3 regions of the Leptospira selangorensis genome follow, and region 1 is predicted to be linked to each of the others. Evidence: riboswitches for the same ligand, from Rfam matches in the RefSeq annotation. Region 1 holds a riboswitch; each other region holds the start of a gene.
The links. A riboswitch is a leader RNA that binds a small molecule or an ion and turns the genes downstream of it on or off. The one in region 1 is predicted to bind cobalamin.

Region 2: linked by a shared signal. The riboswitch ahead of EHO58_RS13255 (acyl-CoA thioesterase) and the one ahead of EHO58_RS07980 (LIC13354 family exoprotein) in region 1 are both predicted to bind cobalamin.
Region 3: linked by a shared signal. The riboswitch ahead of EHO58_RS15655 (CbtB domain-containing protein) and the one ahead of EHO58_RS07980 (LIC13354 family exoprotein) in region 1 are both predicted to bind cobalamin.

What each region holds. Positions count from the first base shown of each region.
Region 1 covers NZ_RQES01000010.1:494,486-500,597, forward strand. Annotated here, with positions in the region: gene EHO58_RS07965 (toprim domain-containing protein) at 1-2,077, shown strand, start outside; gene EHO58_RS07970 (alpha/beta fold hydrolase) at 2,248-3,030, shown strand; gene EHO58_RS07975 (flavin monoamine oxidase family protein) at 3,063-4,403, opposite strand; adenosylcobalamin (AdoCbl) riboswitch at 4,642-4,768, shown strand; gene EHO58_RS07980 (LIC13354 family exoprotein) at 4,963-5,547, shown strand; gene EHO58_RS07985 (LIC_13355 family lipoprotein) at 5,588-6,112, shown strand, end outside.
Region 2 covers NZ_RQES01000018.1:177,202-183,313, forward strand. Annotated here, with positions in the region: gene prpC (bifunctional 2-methylcitrate synthase/citrate synthase) at 1-167, opposite strand, end outside; gene prpB (methylisocitrate lyase) at 164-1,087, opposite strand; gene EHO58_RS13255 (acyl-CoA thioesterase) at 1,115-1,555, opposite strand; cobalamin riboswitch at 1,797-2,006, opposite strand; gene EHO58_RS13260 (ArsR/SmtB family transcription factor) at 2,188-2,517, shown strand; gene arsB (ACR3 family arsenite efflux transporter) at 2,559-3,623, shown strand; gene EHO58_RS13270 (low molecular weight phosphatase family protein) at 3,620-4,243, shown strand; gene EHO58_RS13275 (circularly permuted ATPgrasp domain protein) at 4,265-5,485, shown strand; gene EHO58_RS13280 (sterol desaturase family protein) at 5,541-6,112, opposite strand, start outside.
Region 3 covers NZ_RQES01000019.1:106,290-112,401, forward strand. Annotated here, with positions in the region: gene EHO58_RS15635 (FAD-dependent oxidoreductase) at 1-640, opposite strand, end outside; gene EHO58_RS15640 (DUF3209 family protein) at 649-1,023, opposite strand; gene EHO58_RS15645 (CbiX/SirB N-terminal domain-containing protein) at 1,033-2,223, opposite strand; gene EHO58_RS15650 (CbtA family protein) at 2,220-3,035, opposite strand; gene EHO58_RS15655 (CbtB domain-containing protein) at 3,026-3,208, opposite strand; cobalamin riboswitch at 3,344-3,528, opposite strand; gene EHO58_RS15660 (catalase) at 3,592-4,584, opposite strand; gene EHO58_RS15665 (SDR family NAD(P)-dependent oxidoreductase) at 4,610-5,464, opposite strand; gene EHO58_RS15670 (Crp/Fnr family transcriptional regulator) at 5,652-6,112, shown strand, end outside.

The DNA.
Region 1 (6,112 bases):
CTCCAACGTAGAACACGTGAGGATGAGGACCGGAATGTGGTTGGGGCAAAACTCTGCGTCCACATTCGAGCAGCATTTTTTCCGTAAGAACAGCGGCAATTTATACGAGATCGTACATGAGGAATTGGAAGATGTTCCTGCCAAATTAAAATGTTTGGACGAGGCTTGTATGAACGCGGTGGACGAATACCGCAAAAACCAAAAGGACAAGGCTATTCCTGAAAAGGATAAGATGTCCAAACTGATCATCCAACTTTCCTCCGACAAAAAGACTGTAACTGTTTCCGATAACGGAAGAGGGATCCCTGCAAAGAATGCGGAAGGTGTATATCTGCATTTGATGTATGGAGAGAACTTTGACGACCACGTAAAACAAGATCATGTGGCCGGTCAGAATGGTGTGGGTATTTCTTTGGTAAGAATGGTTTCTTCTTACTTTAAAGTAAAAACTACTAATGATGGTAGCACTTTCAAAAAACTATTCACTATTCACGAAGATGCGAAGAAACAAATCCGTTCTTATAAACTTTCTAAAGAAGATACTGAAAGAGCTTTTTTATACTTCGACGAGCACGGAAAATTCGATGATTGTCCTCTTCTAACAAAAGACCAGATCGAAAAGTTAGTTCCGATCAGTAAGAAGACAAACATGATAGAAGCGATCGAAAAAGCTTCTAAAGAAGATCATGGAACTTCCGTCGAATTCGAACTGAATCCGAAATATTTTAATAACTTGGATACTTCCTTCAACGTAGATCTGATGAAACAGTATCTACAGGATATTGCAATGACCAATCCTGGATTGGAAGTTCAGTTTGTTCATAAAGGTAAGAAGGAAAAGTATAAGTTCAAAAAAGGTTTGGATGAGATATTCTCCCATTCTGATCTGACTTATTACAAAATGGACTATAATGCTCCTGCTACCGGATCCCAATTACATCTGGAAGCGTACTTAGTAATCGGCCAGAACAAAAACCTAACTTGGGTGAACTCGATCTTTGCTCCTCAAGGTGGCTCCGCTATCGAGTATCTGGAAAACAGACTTTGCGACGAAGTCCGTAAAAAAAGCCAGATCGTTTCCTTAGAGAAAAAACTCAAAACAAGCTGTACACGTAACGACGTAAGGAACTGCTTCCACATGTATGTAAACATGAGGTTGTTGAATCCTCGTTTTAAATCTCAGGACAAGTCTTATCTAATCAATGATTTGAACGAAGATATCCGAAACGCAGTAGACAAACACTTAGATAAGTTCATTAAAAAAACCGGCTTATTGGAAGAAGTGAAACTCCAAATGGAGAAAAGAACTCAGCTAAAAGCTTTTGAAGACGCGCAACGCGGACTTAAAAAAGCAAGTAAGATGAATATTCCTAAACTTATGCCTCCTACAGGAAAACCAAACGATCCGGGCAGAGTATTATTCGTAGCTGAGGGAGACTCCGCAATCGCAGGTCTTCGTCCTGCAAGAAATCCTAAACTTCATGGTTTGTTCCCTTTAAGAGGAAAACCTATGAACTGTAAGGGAGTTTCTCTCGCGAAAGCAATCGCAAACGAAGAGTTAAAAAATATCGTTGCGATACTCGGTCTACCTTTAGATCAAAAAGTAAAATCTATCGAAGAATTGAATTACGATAAAGTAAGTATCATCACAGATGCAGACTTTGACGGATACGCAATTCGTTCTTTAATGCTTTCTTTCTTTTACGAGTATTGGCCTGAACTTTTTGAATTAGGACTTATTCATATATCCAGCGCTCCGCTTTACGAGGTGGATATTAAAGGTGGAGATTCCAAAAAGACAGAGACTATATTCTGTATCGATGATAAAGATTATGATGCTCTCGTTAAACGAGTGGAAAAATCCGGCGGCCAGATCGTCCGTAAAAAAAGGAATAAAGGACTCGGGGAGACCGGAAAAGAAGCAATGAAGTTTGCGGTAGATGAGTGTATGACCAAGATCACTATCGGAAACAAAAAAGAAGCTTCTAAGATACAGAACCTTTGGTTCCATAAAGACTTTGCTGAGCAAAGAAGGGACGCGATCTCTGAATACGCAATGAGCGTAATCGAAGATTAATTTCTTTCTTTAATACTTATAATAAAGAAAAGCCCGGTAATTCCGGGCTTTTTTGTTTTAACAGAATATACATAAATTATATTCTCACGATATAAAAAAGATTTAAATCGCAAGAACCGGGTCGCCTCTTCTTCACTTCCAAATTATATTTCTTCCTTAGGAGAAATAGAATGCAAACGAAAGGAAACATCCTTCTCATCCATGGAATGTGGTGTAGAGGAACACATTTATCTCAAGTACAAGAAACTCTAGAAAAAGAAGGTTATACCTGCCAATCTATAGATTTGCCTATGCATGAGCCTGGAGCAGATTTGCGAAAACTTTCCAAATTAGGAATTTCCGATTATATAGATTATCTGGAGAATACTATAAATCGATTGGGTTGGAAAGAACCTATCTTATTAGGTCATTCTTTAGGAGGATTACTAGCGCAACTTCTTGCGACTCGGATCAAAACGAAAGCTTTAATATTAATCACTCCGGTACAACCCGGGCAAATTAGCGGGCTTTCCTGGACGGGTCTAAAAACGGTTTGGGAAATTCTAAGAGCTCCTTTCTTTTGGAGAAGAACGAATCTATTAAGTAAGAACAAATTTGCATATGGGATTTACAATACTTTAAGCGAATCAAAACAAAACGATCTCTATCCGACTTACGTTCCGGAATCCGGGACAATTGCATTCCAGACTTTCTTACCATTCCTTTCATATTCACAACCCACTCGGGTAAACTTCGAGAAGGTCCAATGTCCGGTATTTGTGGCAACAACCGGAAAAGATAGAGTCACTCCTCCACGGATCGGCAGAAAGATCGCTTCCAAATATTCTAGTTCCGTAATGAGATTATATCCTAAACTTTCTCACTGGGCGATAACAGAGGATGGAATCGAAAAAATCCTATTAGATGCGACTGCTTGGATTGAAGAGAAGACAGGAATGCCTTTGAAAAACTAGAACGAAACGTTTGATCTAATAAAAGTTTCTTACTAAACCAGATTCACCGCTTTGATCGCAGAACTCAAGGCGGCCTCTACGGTTCCGGTAATTTCTCCAGTATGCTCTCCTGCGAAGAAGATACGATCATACGGTTTTCTTAAAATGATCTCAGATCCAAAACTTCCCGGTGGAAACTCAGCGACCCCGTTCGGAATGTAATCCTTTTTAGTTTCTGTAAAATAGAATCTTTGGATCTGTAGATCCTTCTTCAAACCTAGACGCTCCAGAGTAAGACGAATATATTCTACCTTTTGGTCTTGGCTAGCAGAATCAAACACTGAAAATCTATCCCCATTCGCAATTACCCCTAAAACCTTATCTGAAGTATCAGACTTGGTACCTGCATCATATAAAAATTGAGCCGCCGCATCTGAATGAACTGCAAAAGGAGAAGATTCCCAAGGAGATTCTTTTAATACCAAAAATAACTTATAAATTTGAGAATAACGAACTCTTAATGCTGCGAGAAGTTTTTCTTTATCCAAACCCGGGTTCCATTTTACATTAGAGATCTGATTCGCGGGTAAAGTGCAGATACAAGTAGAACCGTTAAATTTTCTTCCGGATGCAGTAGTAACGGTAACTCCGGTAGAATCCTGATCCACAGAAAGGACAGGATCTGAAAAAACAAACTCGGTGTTTTCTATATTCATCACCAAGGTTTTGGCAATATTTTCCATTCCACCTTCTATCTTACTATTCCTTTGAGGGAATTGTGCAAGATCGCTTAAAACTTTTTCAGCGGATAGAACTCTGATACTATCTCCATAATGAAGAGAAAGTTTATGACCCAGTAAAGTCAGATCTTCCGGACTAACTCCTTGATACACTAAATAATTATAAATGCTGATACGATCTAGTGCCTGCTGCTGTGCAGTATCTAATTTAGAATTTTGTGATACTAATTTGCTTAAGATCTCTTGCGATTTAGGAGAAAGTTCCCAGCTGCCAGCTTTCTTATAAGTTCCTAAAAATAGATCCGGAACCAAGGGAGAAGATTGTAATTTTAATCCTAGTTCTCTAACTAAACTACGAACAGTTTTATCTTCAGAAGAAACCCATTCCGCTCCTAGATCAATAACATGACCGGAAGGATCTTGTATGGATCTAACTCTTCCCCCTACTCTATCCGTAGCTTCTATCAGAGTTACTTTACTTCCTGTTTTTCCTAAGATGTATGCCGAATAAAGTCCGGAAAGTCCACCACCAAGTACGATTACTTTTTTTCCGGAGTTTGTATTCTGAGCGAATAAATTTCCCTTACGACTTCCTAACAAAGCTGCGGTAGTTAAAATTCCGGCTTTCAGAAAAGTAGATCGGGTAATTTTCATTGGATTCCTCTTGGAAGTTTTATTAGAACTCTCTCTTCTATATTCGGTCTATGAAAGATCTTTCCCGAATTTTTTGCGGACTATAATGTCTCATCGATCTGAAATTATGTACCGAATCCTTTCTAATCGTTCTTATGCTTTGAATATCGTAGATTTATACTGATATTGCAAGGAATAGATGACTTTCGTATCCTTATAGTTTTTCCCTTGCCAGCGAAAGTACTAAACCAAAACCTGGAATTACGCTTTCAGGGAGGAAGTCGGGTGAAAATCCCGCGCTGACCCGCAACTGTGATGTCCGTTTTAAACGGAATAAGCCAGATCTTCCCCGCGATACTTTAACCTCGAGGTTGGGGGGTATCGTAAATCTCGCTCTTTAGCGCATCCGCGCTTTCTGCGATGGGGCCCCGAAAGCTAAAATGTCGGGGCTCTCGAACGGAAAAAGAAAACCACCGCAAATACAAAATCGTTCAGATCTGAATAAGGTCAATGATCGACTAACGTTATTTTGCTTATATTTTCTTTTTCTGCGGTATCCGGCAGACATCAGGAGAGAAAAATGAGAAAATTCAAAAATTCGGCTGCTTTAACGTTTGCCATTTGTTCATTATTCGTGTTCGCGAATTGTTTTGATCTGGGAGAATCCAGTAAGTCTGACAATCAAAACGTACTTGCCTTAGTTGCTGTAGCAGGCTTAAACCCGATTGCAGGAAATTATAATTATTATAATGGAACTTCGGATTATGCGGGTGGGACTTATACTGCACCGGGAAATGAGATTGTAGGAACCTATAATATCTCTCTTTCTTTAATCGCACAAACGATGTTTGATGCGACTTACGGCAATAGTTATTTATACGGTGATATCCAGGAGATCGACACGAATAAAAAAGTGATCTATGTCCGTTTCCGCGGAGATTCCTCTTTTTCCCAAGGGAATTATTCTTGGTATCGTTGGACCGTTAAGGACGGCAAAACCTATGTTTGCCCTGACCTTTCCGGTGTTTCCTCTCAAACAACTCTAGCTTCGGCCAAAGCGGATGATTTGGATTTTTATTCAGATCCGAGTGATATCAACGCTGGCTGCGGTTTAAATAGCGGATTTGATCCTGCTCCTTGGAGTAGACTCGAAACTCAAAACTAAAATAAGCCGAATAACGGAAGGAAAATAGTAAATGTTAAAGATCAAAAAAGTTATTCAAATTTTCGTAATATTTACTTGTTTTTCTTCAAGTTTCATCGGCTGCGAAGATTCCAAAAGTTCTTCCGGCGCAGAGGCTCTTCTTGCACTTGGGCTGGGAGGATCCGGATTCTTAAGTTCTTGCGATCAGAGAACACCAGAATCGGGCAGAGGAATTTTTGTAGCTGATGAGATCATTTCAGCTCCTACGAGTACTGGTATCGGATTCAAAGATTCGGATTGTTCTATCGACGGAATTCGCGGCCAAGGAAAGTTTAACGGCTCTCTTGACGTATATACTTTAGATGCTTCCGGAATCGGATCTTCTATCATACTTCGCTGGTCAGGAATAAAGGTACTTCCTACAAGCGGCATAGACTTTATAGTTTATGAAAACCCTTTCTTTGTAGGGGTTCAGAACAATTCAAACTCATTCGACAACGTTTTTATGGAACCTCTAATAGTAGAGGTAGGCAACGATCTAACAAATTGGTGCGGATGGAATCCAAACTATACGAATTCAGATCCG
Region 2 (6,112 bases), on a different contig from region 1:
TCAAACTCGCATTTTTCTGCTAAGTCGCGAATATCATATCCTCTATAATGAAGATCGTTACCAGTTATACCTACCGTACAAAGTGCGGTATTACCTGCGGCCACTCCGGAAAGGGCTACGGATTTTTTTCCTTTTGTTGGCTTTGCTTCGACAGTCATCTCTTTCATCTAATTTCTCCTTTTCCGTTTTTTGATTTAGCGGCAGCGAATAATGCATCTAACCTATCTTCGTATTCATAATAGCCGATCGACTCGTAGAGTTCATTTCTGGTTTGCATAGTATCCAATACGGATTTCTGACTTCCTTCTTTACGAATGGTTTGAAAGACTCTTTCTGCAGCCTTGTTCATTGCTCTAAAGGCGGATAACGGATATAATACGAGTCCGACTCCGGCGGACTTTAATTCATCTACAGTGAATAATGGTGTGGCTCCAAATTCAGTGATGTTTGCGAGTATTGGAACGGACACTGCTTCCGTAAATTTACGATAGGTTTCCGGATCTGTGACGGCTTCTGGGAAGATCATGTCTGCCCCTGCATTTACGAATGCTTTACATCTTTCTATCGCTTTCTCTAAACCTTCGTTTGCCAGTGCGTCGGTTCTTGCCATGATCACAAATTTAGGATCCGTCTTTGCATCTACTGCCGCCCGAATGCGATCGACCATTTCTTCCTGGGAGACTATTTCTTTGTTCGGTCGATGGCCACATCGCTTTGCACCAACTTGGTCTTCTATATGAAGTCCTGCGGCCCCTGCTTTGATTAAGGATTTTACGGTTCTTGCCACATTAAATGCGCTAGGTCCGAATCCTGTATCCACATCTACGAGCAAGGGAAGATCGCAAACATCAGTGATCCTACGTACATCAATGAGAACATCTTCTAAGGTAGTGATCCCAAGATCGGGAATTCCTAAAGAACCTGCAGCCACTCCTCCTCCAGATAGATAGATCGCTTTGAAACCGGCTCTTTGTGCAAGAAGCGCATGGTTTGCGTTGATTGTGCCTACGATCTGAAGAGGTGATTCCTTTTTTAACGCATCCCGAAGTTTCTCACCCGGAGTGTAGGGCTCTTTATTTTTACTCATAGTAGTTCGATTCCTTTTATTATTTATCTATAATGTATTTATTTCTTTTTGGATTAAGGTAGGGACTTTCGTTGGGCGGCCATCTTCTCCTAAAGCGACCATCACGAACTTTCCTTTCGTACCTAAATAGCGTTCTCCGCTAAGAAAATCCTCAGCATAGAGTTCTACTTCTATTGTCATTGAAGAATTTCCTACGGACACCACTCTTGAGATTAGTTCGATCAGATTTCCTTGCCGGACCGGAACACGAAAATCCACTTGTTCACTTTTGGCAGCGACGACTTTTTTTCGAGAATATCTAGAAGCAGCGATGAATGCACTTTTCGCCATAAAAGACAATGCGTCTCCAGCGAATAATGTTCCATAATGATTGGTAACTTCAGGGAAGACCATTTCGATCTGTCTTGTTTCAATAACAAGTCCCGGCTCGAGTTTGACGGAATGATGGTCAAGGCTTTCTCTATTCATAAGAAAAACCTTATATATGAAATAGGTAATATATGATTCGTAGGCGATTTATGGAAAAAATTCCCGCAAATCAGGCCACATAAAAAGGAAATAGGATATTTAAGCTCCAAACTCTCACCTCGCGAGTCGAAAATCGAAGCCTTGAGGGGGTTTGGAAAGAGAGGAGGGCGTAAACGGACAGGAAACGCGAACCACCATCCAACCCTCCCTCGAGGTTCCGGTAAACCCACATCCGTTTTCTCTAGGATGAAGGGCTTTGGCAGGTCTTCGGACTTACGAGCTTGGGAAGAATCTTCCTTTTCCTAATTTTCACTGCTTCCCAGATCGCGCGATCCAGTGCAGAATGTGAATTTCGTTCTCGAATACCGCTGCGGGGCAGTCCCGGAATCATCACCGGGTTCCCTTTTAAGTTCCGCTATAAGAGCAGAACACCAACGCTTCTTACACCAGGGTTTTTGGGCTTGTAAATGTCAAGGAAAAAAACAGAACAATTGAAGAAGAAGCCTGTGTGACTTAATATATCTGTGATTGAAATCGACTGTTTGTTAGGGGAGTGGATTAGTTTTCTGGATTCAAATCCATAGCTTAAAATTTGAATTGAAATTATCATAACTTAATTCCACATCCAATCTATGGGAATTACCAAAACAGAGCTATTTAATAAGCGGCAGAATAAGATTGCCTCTTATGCAAAAGCCCTCGGGCATCCGGCTCGTATTGCGATCTTGGAGTCCATTCTCAAAAGAAAAGCCTGTATCTGTGGTGACTTGGTCGACGAACTAGGGCTTGCTCAGGCCACGATCTCACAACACCTAAAAGCGCTAAAAGACGTGGGTATTTTACAAGGAACCATAGACGGTCCGTCCATCTGTTATTGTATTAATAAAAAAACTTGGGAGGAGATCGGAGGATATTTTGCTCCTTTTCTTTCTCAGATCCCCGAAAGCGGAAATTCCTGCTAAAACCGCTTGACATTAATCGCAATATTGCGATTAAACGATTAATGTCTTCTCATGTCATTTCCGAAAAAAGATTATCTTTTTTAGATAAGTTTCTAACCGTCTGGATCTTTATCGCTATGGGGATAGGGGTCTCTTTCTCTATTTGGTCTCCCGGTTTTGTTGATTGGATTAGAAGTTCGGAGTTCGGAGGGACAAATCTTCCGATCGCTATCGGACTTATTTTTATGATGGTTCCTCCTTTGGCTAAGGTGAATTTCACGAGGATTCCTAGGGCGTTCGGACGGATAGACCTGGTCTTATATTCTCTACTTTTAAATTGGGTGGTCGGCCCATTATTGATGTTCGGGTTGGCGTTCCTTTTCTTTCCGGAAAACCAGGAATATCGAATCGGATTAATACTGATCGGAATCGCACGTTGTATTGCGATGGTTTTAGTATGGAACGATCTTGCGGACGGAGATAGAGAGGTCGCTGCCGGTCTTGTCGCCTTAAATAGTATCTTTCAGCTTCTTTTTTACGGAGTTTTGGCGTATTTATTTGTAAGCATCCTTCCAGGGACTTTAGGATTTACGAACTCTTCTATACATGTGAGTTATTGGGACATCGCATATAGTGTCTTGATCTACTTAGGAATTCCGTTTTTACTCGGTTGGGGAATACGAACCTTAAGCCTTCGTTTTAAGGGAGAAGAATGGACGACTCAAAAATTATTGCCGTCTATTTCTCCGATCACACTGATCTTTTTACTTTTGACGATCGTATTCATATTCAGTTTGAAAGGAGACTCGCTTATCAATATTCCTTTAGATGTTCTCAAAATATCAGCTCCTTTACTGATTTACTTTATTTTAATGTTCTTTTTCAGTTTCGGACTAGGACTTCTAATAAAAGCGGATTATCCAAGGAATGTAGCGGTTTCTTTTACTGCTGCGGGAAATAACTTCGAATTAGCGATCGCTGTCGCGATTGGGACTTTTGGGATCGCATCCGGACAGGCGTTTGTAGGGATCGTGGGGCCTCTTGTGGAAATTCCAGTCCTTGTTTTTTTGGTAGAGATCGCGAAAATATTCAAACAGAAATTCTATCTGAAGAGAGGAGCAGTATGAATTCCCTTTTCGATCCAATTAAAGTTTTTTTAGAGAAAAGAGAAAACGAATCGTCTTTCATTTCGGAGGAAAGAAAGGAAATATTACTCCACTTCGCGAATGAGATTCGAAAATTAAAATTAGATCAGAATTATTTTGAAATGATATTTGTCTGCACTCATAACTCTCGTCGTAGCCAAGTTGCACAAATGTTTGCGTTTGTCTGTGCAGAGTATCTCGGACTTTCCGGGATCGGGTCTTATTCAGGAGGAACGGAAGTAACTTCTTTTCATCCGAACTCAGTTCAAGCACTTGTAAAGATCGGGTTCAAAATAGAGAAGGAAGAAGAAGCGGAAAATAATCCTAGATACAGGGTCTCTTATAAAGAAAATTTCCTCCCTATCGCTGCATATTCAAAACTTTATTCAGATTCCGCAAATCCTAGAGGGAAATTTATAGCAGTGATGGTCTGCTCTTCTGCAGATGAGGCTTGTCCTTTTGTTCCCGGAGCAGGGGCGAGGATCAGTCTTCCATATTCAGATCCCAAGGAATTTGACGACACTCCTCAAGTTATAGAAAAATACCTGGAAACATGTGAAACGATTGCGAGGGAACTTCTTTTTGTAATGGATCATGTCTAAGGTTGTATAGCGGATAATGGAATGGAAACTAACTTAGCAGAAATATTAAATGAAAAATGTTCTTGTTCTACTTTGAATAAAGAACGTCTGAGTGAAGAAGCTCATTTTTATTCCGAAACACCCTCCTTTATCAATATTTCTGATAAAAATAGGATCGAGCAAATTCTGACTTCTATCCGGGACGCTTTACGTTTACCCGAGGTCAGAGATAGAATTTTGTCGGATTATGATCCCAGGGAAAGGGCAGGGAATACTACCGGGGGAGTTTTTCTTAGTTTAGATTTTCATTATACGAAAGAAGGTCCCAAACTCATCGAGATTAATACGAACGCGGGCGGGGCTTATTTACAATTAAAACTTTTAGAAGCCCAGATCAGATGCTGTAAGGTCGTTGATATTGCTATGCCTAATGTGGAAGTTCTCCGAACTTTAGAGGAAAGATTCTATTCTATCTTTCTTGATGAATGGAGCTCCAACGGACGAATAGGACGACCTGACTTTATCGCTATCGTGGACGAAAGTCCTTCCAACCAATTCTTATATCCTGAATTTTTACTATTTAGAGATCTATTTAGATCCAAAGGAATTCACTCTGAAATTTTAGATCCGGATCAGATAGAATTGATAGGAGAAGAACTCTATTTCGAAGGAAAGAGGATCGATTTAATATATAATAGATTGACCGATTTTCATTTATCCGAAGATCCGAATTTGAAAATTTTTCAAGCCTGGAAGAGTGGAAAAGTAATCGTCACTCCTAACCCAATCGACTATGACTTATACGCTCGGAAAACGAATTTGAACGTTCTTTCGGATAATGATTTTCTTATAAATGCAGGTCTTAATAAACAGGATTCGGAAATCTTAAGATCTGCTATTCCGGTTACCAAAATTGTAAGCTCGGCGAATGCGAGCGATCTATGGGAAAGTCGAAAAAGTATCTTCTTTAAACCTAAAGAAGGTTTCGGCAGTAAGGCGGTCTATTATGGAGGAAAACTTACTAAGAATAAGTTTTCTGAAATCGTAAATGGGGAGTATATAAGTCAAGAATATATCCCTCCTTCTATTAGAGTCACATCTATTTCCGGAGAAGAAAGAGAGTTAAAAATGGATATAAGGACTTATATTTATAATGATGAGATCTTACTTTTAGCCAGCCGCTTGTACCAAGGACAGACTACAAATTTCAGGACTCCCGGAGGAGGATTTTCTCCTTTATATACATTGCCTGAAATTCTATAGATCTATTCGCATCCGGTTTCAGATACGAATCGATCTATAGAATAGTTTATTTCGTTCAGATACTTTCCTGTAGTTCTTTTCTTTTTTGTTCCGGTTTTTTAGAAGTTATCTCTGCAAAAGTTTTTTCATACTCCGGATGAACTGTTCCGAATAGATAATCCCAAACAGTCGTATAAAGTCCGTAATTATATCGGAAACTTTGATGGTGCATATCATGGTTCGTATTTGAATTCACCAGTTTTAGGACTTTATTCGTGCCCATCCAGTTCGGAAAAATTTCGTAACCGCTATGACCTAAAACATTTCGTACGATCTGGAATGTCATAAAGATCATCAAAGCCAGAGGATGGACAGGAAATAGTAAAGCAACGATCGGCATGATCAGAGAATGGATCAATGCCTCCCAAGGACTGAAAGAGTATGCGGTCCAGGGAGAAGGTGTGGTGGAATCATGGTGCAGCTTATGGACTCTTTTATAAAAGAAACGAGTATGCATTAATCTATGAGTCCAGTAAAAATAAAAATCTTGGATGCCTAAGATCAGCACCGTGCTTACGATCAGGTATCCCCAACCATAATCCTCAATACGTTCGTAAAACTTAAAGTAACCGTATTTTCTAAACAGAA
Region 3 (6,112 bases), on a different contig from region 1:
AAACATTTCCATCTCCGCTTAAAAATACATTCTCGGGAACGGTACAATCTCCTAAGATCGATTTCAAAATTTCTAATGCGTTTGAAATTCTATTCTGATCGGAAATTGGTGGGATCTGGAATATATTCGGAAGATTGGGAATTCCTGAGAGGATCTTTGCTAATTCACTTTCCGAAAGAAAATCTTCCTCTTTTGTTTTGAGCCAAACTGCTATTGTGCTGTCCAAACGGCCTGAGAATTTTTTGGAAAGAAGAAGTCCTGCAAGAGAGGTAATTCCAGTATCCGTTGCCAGGATCAAAGAAAAACCTGGAGAAGGCCATATTGGATCTCCCACAAATTTTCCCCAAGGACCCGAATATTCTAATTCTGATCCTAATATTAATTCAGGGAGAATGCTAGATGCTTTGCCGGTTCCTAAACGTTTTACGCAGATCTGAAAAGAATCCGTTTTAGAATCGGACGATAAAATGGAATAAGCTCTTTTAATAACTTTTCCGTCTTCGTCAATTCCGGCGTTTAGGATAACGTATTGTCCTCCTACAAATTCAAAAGGAGAACCGTCCGATTTTTTAAAACTGTATATATCCGAAGAAGCGCTTATATTTTCTTTATGGATTAGTTTGAGAAGTTTTTGGCTCAATGTTCCTCCTAAGAAGGATAGATCTCATGCACGAAATCATGCATTTCTTCTAAATCCAGATACAAGGTTTGGAATGACTTAGCGGAATTTTTCAGATCCAATTCCACTTTTTTGGTAAGTATCAGAAGAGAAGTATAATATCCTGTTTTAGGATCTTCGGAAGCTAACTTCGAAATTGTTTGTTCTAATTCTACGAGACTTGCTTCAAAAAATCGGATCAAATCCTCGAAATTATTCGCATTCGTCAAAGACTGGATCGGTCCGGGAGAAGACAAAGCTTCCGGTCCTATTTCATTCTTTTCATGTTGAATGACGGATTCATCCTTTATCCCAAGAACATTCATCATTCCTAATCTTAAAGCTGCAATTTCATGACATGCCATACTATATTCCTATTGCATAATATTATCGACTAAACGAGAAACCAATCTATCTTGTAGAAGATGTTCTGAAACAAGATCCTCTGCATCATCTACACTTACTTTTTGATACCAGACTCCGTCCGGATAGACCACCACTACGGGGCCTTCTCCGCATCTTCCCATACAGGAAGAACGGGAAATTTTAAAATCCAAATGTCGTCCTTGTAATTTCAAGATAGATCTCATTCGAGCGACTAAAGCCGAACTTCCTTTGCTTGCACAATCTATATTATCGCAAACAAATATATGTTTTTGTAAATTACGATGGGGAAATAGATGAGGAGCAGCTTGGTTATGAGTTTCCAGGTGGCGGATGCTCCAAAGAAGAGCCTTAAGTCCTCCTACCTTTTTAGAAAGACCCGGAAGTTGAGCCCTGTATTCGCAGGTATCACATGGAAGAGAAAGTTTTCCGGAGATACAATCTTGGATCCTTTCGTCCATGACTGAAACTAATTCAGGATCCGGTCCCAAATATGAGGACATTTCCGTTTTGATCCAAGGGAATTTTTCTGAAAAGTTTTTGACCAAGGAGGAAATTTTTTGGATCAATAGTCCTCCGAATAAAAAGTAGGGGACCACCAGAAGTTTTTCCGGTCTTAATTTGGAAGCCATCTCCAAAGTTTCCAGAAGAAGAGGGCTGGTGATCCCTATGAAGGAAGGAAGAACAAAGGAGAAATGATTTCCTTCTTGGAATAAACGAACCGTTTTATAGAAGTCTCCATTCGCATCAGGATCAGAAGAGCCTCTGTTTACTATGATTACTCCAGTTTTAGAGGATTGTTCTTTGTTTAGAGGTATAAATCCTTCTGCACGGTTTCTAAGTAAGGATACCATTTTAGAATGGACTCCTAAACTATTCGCCATTTTGAAAGAATGACTTGGGAACTCTGATTTAATTCGATCCAGAACGATCGGAACATCGTTTTTGATATGACCTGAAGTGTATAAAAACAGAGGAAATATTATTATATTAGAATATTCTTTGCTAAGCTCTCTTAATGCAGTTTCCAGATCGGGTTTGGCAAGTTCTACATAAGCATGTGAAATTTTCAGATCCGGACGAGTAAGGGAATAGGCCTCGACCAGAGAAACGAATTCAAGATTGGAATTTATTTCCCTACTTCCATGACCCAACACCAGAACCGCAATTTTAGGTTTCATTTGAATCCTAATACCTGCTTTGGTTTCCAGAATATGAAAAATAAAGAGGATAATAAATACCAGAAGATCAGATTCGTGAGCAAGGTCACATATTCGAATTGGTTCCTTAATTCTTTTGGAGCCGCAAAATCTTCCGAAATATCAGGCACACCGATATAGAATGGAAGTCCCGAAAAGAATAGGACCATTACTAAAGCAAAAGCCCATTTTAGCAAATTATGAATGTTTAAATATGATAGAAGGATCCTAGATCCTAAAATACCGACCAAGCTGGACCCAACACTAAGATACCACCAGGCCTGTCTTTCCGGGTAATCATAACTTCCGGAGGCTCTCCCAGGTAATTCGGGAGGAAGCCCTAAATATGGAATTCCAAAGAAGATTAGAAATCCACCGACTGCAAATAAGATACTAAGGTAGATCGCCTTGGATAGGGAAGGGTTCTCTAAAAAGCCGTTAGGAGGAAAAAATACCATCCAAAGGGAAACCAAAACTCCAAAAGAAATTCCTAATAGAACGGAACCTATGATTGTTCCTAAATTTCTTTTTTGCCAGAGACTATCACTCTCAATCTTTTCAGAAGAAGCGGATTCCACTTTTGTATGGGAATGGCGTTCTCCATGGGTATGGGAGTGAACATGTGTATGACCTGTATTCAAATTTTCTGATGCAGATTTTGCTTCAAACTTTTCCGCCTCTAAAATCAACGGAAGATTCCAAACACAGACCATGATCCCTAAAACAAGACCTGACACCAGACCGGAAAATATCCCTGTCCGCAGAAGATCAGAAAACTCTGATCTTAATGGCATGGAAATCCTGTGGAATGTCTTATATCATGAAAAGTATCGTGCAAATACACCATTGGTTCCAGGCCTACTGCATAGATCGTAGAAAAAGCAAGAAATCCTGCAAAAACCAGAACGGAAGCTCTAAGCCATAATTTGGCTCCTGAAAAATCCTTCGAAACGGAAATCGAGCGCATAAAAATCCCTCCTAAGAGATCTTCACCTAACAAGATATAAACGATATTAAGGCACAAAAGAATGAGCCAAAGTATCGTATGAAAAAAATTGAGTTTAGTTACGTAACCGTCTTACATCCGAGACTGGATCACGTAGCTTCAGGATTTTTGTAAGGTCGTTTTCTGACTCGAGATCGTCCTACTCAGCACGTCTTCCCAGGTTTTTACACCCAGTGACATCTTGTGCCTTTTGTCCCTCTTACAGCGGCGGGTACCGTGACGGAATTGCACCGTCTTCCCATAGATGGAGACATCTATGTTCCTACAAAAATAGTCTGAGATTTCAGGATCTATTTAGGTGAGTGATTTTGCATAGTATTTTATTTTCAATCTAACAAAATTCTCTAAACTGCGCCTCTTCCTTTTTGGCTCGCTAGATATACATGTTTTCTCGCTCTCATTACATCTCCTAAAGGTCTATGCTCTAATAAAGCTTCCCAAGGATCAAAAATTGTATCTTCGATCTTTTTTTGCAAAGATAGACCGGGCTCGGATCCGAAATCTTGAGTTGGAATTGTAAGAGTAGCGAGAGTAACGTAAGGAGCTTCTGATTCAGGCCAATCAACGGAAGCATCTTCGATTGGAGTTGTTTTTTCATCCGTGAAAAATTGGGCTTGGAATGTATAAACCAGAGGACCTTTTGAAAGTTTTGATTTAATATCATTTGCCCAATCCTTTGAGGCATCTTTGTTTGGAGTTATACCAGAAGGAGGAAGAAGTCTAATTCTCGCAGCGTAGGGGCCGAAGGCTATTGGTGCCGCGCTATAAAAAGGTTCCGTTGCAAATCCGCTAAAAGGTTTATTAAAACTTTTTGATACTTTTTTGATCCTGGCAAATGCACCGAAAAATCCGTAAGTGGCAAAAAGATATTTTAATAACGGACCTCCTCCTTTAGCTGCTGCGGTAACAACACCTACGAACTCCTCACTTTTAGGAGAAGAGAATGCTTCTAAATTGATCAGTAGAAAATCTTGGGCAGAAGTATTACCGTTTTGTAAAGCGCTTGGCCCATTTACTCCTAGGATTTTTAATGCAAATCCTCTGATGTCTCCAGTGGTATCAGGCTGTAGTTTCATACTCCCGCTGGATAATCGGATCCAAACATCCTTTGTGCCGGAAGTGGAGAACAAACCCTGTTTTGTATAATCAGGAATATTGGATAAAACTTCAAACTTTGCCTGCAGCCCTAAGATCTGCTTTCTATGTAATGTGCGACCTTTTCCGAATTTGGAAGAGTTTACTTTTTGGATCTTTTGGAATGCCTTTACATATTCCGCAAAACGAATCTCTTCATCCGGGGAAATATCTTCCTTCCAGTCCTTGCTAATCGGTTTCATAGAGTCTCCTTAAGAATATCCACAGTTATACTTTTTGTTTTTTCTTATCCAGTCTAGACTGGGCCGCTTTTAATTCGGAATCGGTAAGTTTAATGCTGAATTCCGGAAAATGTCTAAATAGAAAATATTGGAGCCAAGAATCCCAGCCTGTATAACCGATGAACTTTTTGTTCGGTATCCATTTTAGGATGGCCTTTGCTACGGAATCAATTGTATGAATTCTATTTAATGCGGAACCCATTTCAATTTCCTTACTCAATTCAGGTTTGTCGGTATTCTCCTTTTCCAAACCAGGAGTATCCGTTGTAGGAGGAAGGAATAATTTCACTTTTACTCCATGAAGCATCATTTCCTGGCGAAAACCTTGGGCAAAACCTACAATCGCAAACTTACTAGCCGAATAAGCTCCGTATCCGTAGATGGAAAAAAACGCAAGGGTGGATGCTAAAAATACGATCTCACCACTTTTTTGTTTGGAAAAATGATCACTAAATGCAAGCGCACTATTCACGTGGCCGAAAAAGTTTACATCCATTAGATTTCTATAAACTTCGTCGTCTAGATCGGAAGCTTCTCCTGCTTTTGCAAAACCGCTGCTGCAGATTAAAATGTCCAATCCTCCTAATGTCTGGATTACCTTTTTGGCTTCTTTTTCGATGGCCTTTTTATCTGAAACATCTAAGACTGCGAATCCGAATACTGCTGTTGGAGCTCCTACTGCCTTTAATTCCTGGACGGTTTTTTCTAAGTTGGATTTTCCTCTGGCGGAAACGATTACACTTGCTCCTGCCTTCGCTAATTGGATCGCAATTCCTTTGCCTATACCCGCGGAACCGCCTGTAATAAATACTTTTTTACCTTTGTATCTGCTGAATGACATGTTGAAAAATTCTCTTCGATGCGGGCAAGGTTTCCCTTTTTAGGAAACTATTCAATCTAATTCGAAACTTTTCGTATAAAGAATTGGAGAACTTGCTCCAAAATCATAAATTCCTGGTTTGGTACCAAAACAAATCTTGCCTTTTCATTCCTATACTACTGAATACGGGAGAATTCAAGGCTCCAAGATGCATGAGATACCATTACTGGAAAATCTAAGGAAGAAGATCCCAAGTTTGGAAAAAAATTGGGACCGTTATACTTCCATGTTAAAAGAAAAGAAGGTCCCGGCAAAAACCGTGCTGATCAAAAGAGGTGTTTATACCAAAAACATATTTATCGTTAAAAAAGGATGCCTGCGGTTAAAATTCGAAGATAAGGGTCGAGATATCACAATCGCGTTTTTTCCCGAAAATAGAGCGATCACTTCTATCCATAGTTATAGAGGAACTTATAAAGATAGCCAACTTAGTGTGGAGAGTATAGAACCCACGGAATTATTGATCTTAAGCGGAGAAGATGCTGAGATTATTTATAAAGAAAACGAAGACGTCCGAGGTTTTTTATTGGAATATGTTGCCGAAAGATTTGATACTTATATGAATTTGTTTTTGTCCAGGATCAGGGATAGTCCGGAACAAAGATATTT